2 regions of the Streptomyces sp. DSM 116793 genome follow, and region 2 is predicted to be linked to the other one. Evidence: riboswitches for the same ligand, from Rfam matches in the RefSeq annotation. Region 2 holds a riboswitch; the other holds the start of a gene.
What was found. A riboswitch is a leader RNA that binds a small molecule or an ion and turns the genes downstream of it on or off. The one in region 2 is predicted to bind cyclic di-AMP.
Positions count from the first base shown of each region.

Region 1: another riboswitch for cyclic di-AMP. It lies ahead of ACSMXW_RS32695 (LysM peptidoglycan-binding domain-containing M23 family metallopeptidase); the one in region 2 lies ahead of ACSMXW_RS28390 (M23 family metallopeptidase).

Region 1 covers NZ_CM170494.1:8,288,939-8,292,139, forward strand. The annotation lists gene ACSMXW_RS32685 (M1 family metallopeptidase) at 1-87, shown strand, start outside; gene ACSMXW_RS32690 (tyrosine-protein phosphatase) at 281-1,078, opposite strand; cyclic di-AMP (ydaO/yuaA leader) riboswitch at 1,559-1,717, shown strand; gene ACSMXW_RS32695 (LysM peptidoglycan-binding domain-containing M23 family metallopeptidase) at 1,721-2,572, shown strand; gene ACSMXW_RS32700 (SGNH/GDSL hydrolase family protein) at 2,943-3,201, shown strand, end outside.
Region 2 covers NZ_CM170494.1:7,234,591-7,237,791, reverse strand. The annotation lists gene ACSMXW_RS28395 (GntR family transcriptional regulator) at 1-353, opposite strand, end outside; gene ACSMXW_RS28390 (M23 family metallopeptidase) at 701-1,486, opposite strand; cyclic di-AMP (ydaO/yuaA leader) riboswitch at 1,499-1,657, opposite strand; gene ACSMXW_RS28385 (M16 family metallopeptidase) at 2,094-3,201, opposite strand, start outside.

The DNA of each region.
Region 1 (3,201 bases), 1.1 Mb from region 2:
GCGCTCAGCGAGCAGGTGTCCGGCAAGAACCTCGGCGACCTCTTCCACACCTGGCTCTACACCGCGGGCAAACCCGCCCAGCCGTAGTCCGGGGCTGCGCCGGAAAGCGGGACCGGCGCCCGACGTCCGAAGGGTCTCGGTCCCGGCCTCGCCGAGCCGTGGGAGCACGTGCACGAGAGCGGCGCTCCACCGCGTCGGCGGTGTGTGCACCGGTGGCGTGCCGGCTCGGGAGCGGTGGTGGCCCGCCCTGCCGTGGGGCGGGCGGGCGAGCCCGGTGGGCTCAGTCGCGCAGCCGCTCGTACAGCTTCTCGCGCAGTTCGGGTGTGACGCCCAGGCCGTCGGCCAGGTAGCCCTCCACACCGCCCCAGTTCTTCTCCATCTCGTCGAACGCGGCGGCGAGGTACTCCGCGCGGGCGTCGAAGAGAGGCGACAGCAGCTCCATGACCTCGGCGGACATCGCGTCCGGCGAGGAACTGCTGCGGTGCACCTTGTAACGGCGGTGCGTGGCGTTCGACTTCAGGTAGTCCGCCTCGATGGCGTCCCGCTCGACCCCCAGCGCCAGCAGTGTCACCGCGATGGACAGGCCGGCGCGGTCCTTGCCCGCCGCGCAGTGCATCAGCACGGGCACGCTGCCGTCGGCCAGCGCGCGCAGCACCCTGCCGTGCTCCTTGGTGCGGGTGCGCACCATCAGCCGGTACGACGTGACCATCCGGTGCGCCGCCTTGCCGTCGTCCAGCAGGCCGCGCAGCTCGTCCAGGCTGCCCTCGCGGACCATCGTCCAGAACTCGGCGCCGTGCGCCGGGTCCGTCAGCGGCATGTTCACATGACGGACGCCGTCCAGTGCGACGTCCCTGCCATCGAGCTGGAGGTCGGCCGCGTTGCGGAAGTCGAAGATCGTGTGCAGCCCCAGGGAGGCCAGGTAGCGCGCGTCGTCCTCCGTGGCATGGGCCAGGTGGCCGCTGCGGAACAGCCGTCCGTACCGCACTCGCCGGCCGTCGACGGTGGGCAGGCCGCCCAGGTCGCGGAAGTTGCGCACGCCGGTGAGCTCCGGCTCGGTGGACGGGACCTGCTGCGTCACGGGTGCTCCTCCCGGTCGTGCCGCCGCCGCTCACCGACGGGGCGCGCTGCCGACGATACGGCACCCGGTCCGCGGTGATCTTCCGTGCGGTGATCGAGGCAGGGGCCACAGGCCGACCTGGACTCCGGCCCCGTCGGAGCGAGTGCCGCGGCCATCCCGTGATGCGGCATCTGCCCGAAATGGCAACGTATGCCCAAGTGGCCCTGGAATGCGGATGCCTGGCGCGGGTGGCCGTGAGCAGGATCATAGTCGTGACGGTGGGTGGCGGCCGGGTGCGCGGCAATTCCTCGCGATCGCAATCCCGTTGGGGCGCGCGGAAGCCCGTCGTGCGACGCAGGGTGACCGCCGACCCGGCGATGGATCTTGGGAATGTCCGTATAGCGGGCACACGGCGGTGGCCTGCGGGTTGTGATCGTCATTCCGGTTCGCTTAGCGTCACGCTCACTCCGGGCGGACGCCGAGTCCTGCCACCGCCCGGGAACCGGACACCCACCCACGCCTGGCAGGAGCGGGGGAACCGCACGCAGTACGCCGGTCCGCACTCCGGAACGGCTAGGGGTGAAGCCGCGGACACACCGCGGCCGGGCATCTCCAGCCCGAACCCGACAGCTCACCTCGCAGGCGCCGGAGAGGAAATGCGTCATGCCCGCGAAGGGTAAGCACCGTCGTCCCAAGTCCCAGCGTCTCACCCGCAAGCTCGCCGTTGCCGGCACCGGCAGCGCCGCGCTCGCCCTGCCCCTGATGGCCGCCACGGGCGCGCACGCGGCCCCGGCCGCGGGCCACGTCCACCAGGCGGACGGCAAGAAGGCCGCGGTGGCCACGTACACCGTCAAGCCGCACGACACCCTGGCCAGGATCGCCCACAAGAAGCACGTACGCGGCGGCTGGAAGCACCTGTACCGCCTCAACCACAAGGTCGTCGGCAGCGACCCCGACATGATCCACCCGGGCCAGAAGCTGGTGCTGGGCCACCGGCCCGGTGCTCACGCGTCCAAGGCCGGCACCTCCGCGCCGTCGGCCGCCGGCACCTCCACCGGCCGGTCCTCCGCCGCGAAGGCGACCGACACCGCCGACCAGACCTCCGGTTCCGGTTACACGCTGCCGGTGGACGGCGCCACCCTCGGCACGCCGTGGCACCAGGCGGGCAGCATGTGGGCCAGCGGCTACCACACCGGACAGGACTTCATCGTGCCCTCCGGCACGCCGGTGCACGCCATCGCCGACGGCACCGTCGTCACCGCCGGCTGGGGCGGCGCCTACGGCAACCAGGTCGTGATCAAGCACAGCGACGGCAAGTACTCCCAGTACGCGCACATGTCGGCCCTGAAGGTCTCGGCCGGGCAGACCGTGAAGGAGGGCCAGGAGATCGGCCTCTCCGGCGCGACGGGCAACGTCACCGGCCCGCACGTGCACTTCGAGATCCGCACCACGCCCGACTACGGCTCCGACATCGACCCGTTGGCGTACCTGCGCTCGCACGGCGTCAACGTCTGACCGGCCCGTCCCCGGGGTATGACCCCGGGGACCGTGCACAACTCCGGGTGCCCGCGCGGCTCCCGGTGCCGCGGACGCCATGACTGCGGACTCCTCAGGAGCGGGGGCCCACCAGGGGACGGTGGGCCCCCGCTCGGGCGCTCCGCGGGTCTCCCGCACGCCCTGAGCCGGGCCGGGGGCAACGGCCTCCGGCCCCGCCCGCCGCACGGCCTGGGTCCCGTCCGGCGCGCGTTCGTGCCGGCCTTCCGGCATGGCTTCCCGTGGCCCTCCCGCACGGTCCCGGTGCGGCCCGACGGTGGCGCATCTCACCCGTCGTCAACCCATGGCTACGGTCGCGTAGGTCGAGGGGTGAGGGGGAGGATGATGCGACGTGGGAGAGAAGTCGACACGCTCCAGACCTTCCGGCGCGGCGGTGATCCGTTCGTACGCGGCCCTCGGCGACAGCTTCACCGAGGGCGTCGGGGACCCGGGACCCGACGGTCGCTTCGTCGGCTGGGCCGACCGGCTGGCGGTCCTGCTCGACGAGCACGCGTCCGGCCACCGCTTCCGGTACGCCAATCTCGCCGTGCGGGGCAAGCTCCTGGACCAGATCGTCGCGGACCAGGTTCCCCGGGCCAGGGAACTCGCCC
Region 2 (3,201 bases):
CCTCGCCTGACACGGTCGTGGCCCAGGCGTACCAGCCCCCTGAGCACCTTCAGATGGGCCTCGGTGCGGCGCTGCGCGGCACGGGCGGCGCCCAGCGGTTCCAGCAGCATACGGATCTCCAGGAGGTCGGCGGCCTCCTGCTCGGTGGGCTCGGCGACACAGGCCCCGGCGTGCCGGCGGGTGACGACGAAGCCCTCCGCCTCCAGGGTGCGCAGCGCCTCGCGCACCGGGATGCGCGAGACGCCGTAGCGCCGTGCGAGGACCTCTTCGGTGAGCCGGCTGCCGCGTTCCAGCAGGCCGGAGACGATGTCGTCCCGGATGGCCGTGCATACCGACTGCGCGGGAATGCGCATGACCGGACCTCCGCCTTGATCCCCGCGAAAACGCGGCCCAATGAAGCCTGTTCGGCGACTCTATTGCAGACAGCCGCATTTGCCGAAGGGTGGCGGGGAACCATGGGTATTTTTTGGACTCGGTCCTGACACCGCCGGGTGCGGTGTCAGGAGGCGGGCGTTCGGCACCGGGCGCTGCCGTATTTCCTTTCGGCGGTCCCCGGCTTCGGTTCGCAAAGGGACGGTGGTCGGCCCTGGGGCAACCATCACCCCGGGGAAGCCGTCGCCCGCGGGGAGCCGTCACCCCGCGGGGAGCCGTCGCCTCGGGGCTCAGTCGTCTCCACGGGAGCAGCGGTGGTTCCCGGTGATCAGACGTCGACCCCGTGGGAGCGGAGGTAGGCCACCGGGTCGATGTCCGAGCCGTAGTCGGGCGTGGTGCGGGCCTCGAAGTGCAGATGGGGGCCCGTGGCGTTGCCGGTCGCGCCGGAGAGGGCGATTCGCTGCCCCGGGGCGACGCTCTGGCCGACGGCGACGCCGATGGAGGACAGATGGCCGTACTGGGTGTACGTGCCGTCGTGCATCCGGATGACGATGTTGTTGCCGTAGGCGCCGCCCCAGCCGGCCTCGACGACGGTGCCGGCGCTCACGGCGTGCACCGGGGTGCCGGACGCCGCGTGGAAGTCGATGCCCGTGTGGCTGCCGGAGGACCACAGGGAGCCGCCCGTCCGGTAGCCCGTGGTGATGTACGAACCGCTGATCGGGACGGTGTAGCCGGTGCTCCTGCGCACCGCGGCGCGGGCGGCCCGCTTCTTGGCCGTGCGGAGCTTGGCCACCTTGGCCTCGGCCTTCCGCTTGGCCTGCGCCGCGGTCCGTGCCGCCTTCTCTTCGGCCGCGCGGCGGGCCGCGGCCTCGTCGGCGGCCCGCCGCTGGGCGGCCGCCTGCGCGCCGATCCGGTCGGCCGTCGTGGCGCCCGCCAGGAGGGCCCGGGTCAGGCCGGCGTCCTCGGGCGGCCGCTGCGCGGCGAGTGCGGGGGTTGCGGTGAGGCCACCGATGACGCCGGTGGCGGTGAGTGCGGCGATGCCTGCCGCGTACGCGGTGGAGCGCACGAGGCGGCCTGGTCGGCGGTGCTTCCCGGTGACACGGGTGAACGCCATGAAGCGGCTGGTCCTTTCCCTCCTTCTCGCCTGCCGGGTTAGCTGACGGGTTCGGAGCAGGAAGGTCTCCTACGGACACCCCCTCGGGAAGGGAGTCCGATTCACCCCGGGACATGTTGGGTCCCCGGCTCCCCCGGCTCGCGCCGTGTGGGGACTCGGCGATGGCTGCCCGGCACCGCGGGCGCGGCGCAGGTCCGACGAACAGCCGGACCGACGCTAAAGGGGACATCTCCAGACCAACAAACAGATCAGCCCTTTTGTAGCGCATGCCACAGGGGCAGACTGGCTTTCTTCCTGTCAATTCGGACAGCGGGTGGGTGAATTCGGGGTGTTTGCCGGTGCCACGGGTGGTGATTGTGGTAGGCGCGGGCGGTGCACGGGCGTACGCGGACGAGCGGGCGTACGGAGTGAGCGGGCGTACGCCGTGAGCGGGCGGCCGGGCGGCATGCGGCGTGCGGCGGGGCCGGGCGGTGGGCGGCGGGTGGGTGTGTTTGCCGTATGCGGCGAGCCGGCGGCGTCCCGCCGAGCGTCCGGCCGTACGCGGCGACGGCGCCCCGCGGAAGACCGCTGGGGCGCCGTCCCGTCACGTCCGGGGTGCGGGGTGCCGTCAGCCGGAGACCACCGTGACCTCGCCGATCCCCAGCGCCCGTACGGGCTCCTCGATCTGCGCGGCGTCCCCGACGAGCACGGTGACGAGCCGGTCCACCGGGAACGCGCTGACGACTGCGGCCGTGGCCTCCACCGTGCCCGTGGCGGCGAACCGCTGGTAGAGGTGGCCCTGGTAGTCGTCCGGAAGGTGCTGCTCCACCTGGTCGGCCAGCGTGCCCGCGACGGCGGCGGCGGTCTCGTACTTGAGGGGGGCGACGCCGACCAGGTTCTGCACGGCGACATCGCGCTCGTCGTCCGTGAGTCCGTCGGCGGCGAGGTCCCGCAGCACCTTCCAGAGGTCGTCAAGGGCGGGGCCCGTGGACGCCGTGTCGACCGACCCGGAGATCGCCAGCATGGCGGCGCCGGCGGCCCCTTCGGGCGACGACGGCGCGGACGAGCGCAGCACCTGGCTGAAGGCCCGCACGCCGTACGTGTAGCCCTTCTCCTCGCGCAGCACCCGGTCGAGCCGGGAGGTGAGCGTGCCGCCGAGGCAGTAGGTGCCGAGCACCTGGGCGGGCCAGACGCGGTCATGGCGGTCGGGTCCGATCCGGCCGATCAGCAGCTGCGTCTGGACGGCGCCGGGCCGGTCCACGATCACCACACGGCCCCGGTCGTCTGCGATGATCGGCGGCACCGGGCGGGGGGCGGCGGTGTCACCGGTCCAGGACCCCAGCGTGTCGGCAAGCACCGTGTCCAGGTCGGTGCCGGTGAGGTCGCCGACCACGACCGCGGTGGCCGTCGCCGGGCGTACGTGCTTCTCGTAGAAGGCGCGCACCGCACCGGCGTCGATGGCGGCGACGGTCTCCTCGGTGCCCTGCCGGGGCCGCGACATGCGCGACGTCGCCGGGAACAGCTCCCTGGAGAGCTCCTTGGCGGCACGGCGGGCGGGGTTGGCCATCTCGTGCGGGATCTCGTCCAGGCGGTTGCGCACCAGGCGCTCGATCTCGCTGTCGGCGAAGGCGGGCGCGCGGAGGGCGTCCGCGAGCAGGCCGAGCCCCTTGGGCAGCCGGGAGGCGGGCACCTCCAGGGAGAGCCGCACTCCCGGGTGGTCGGCGTGCGCGTCCAGC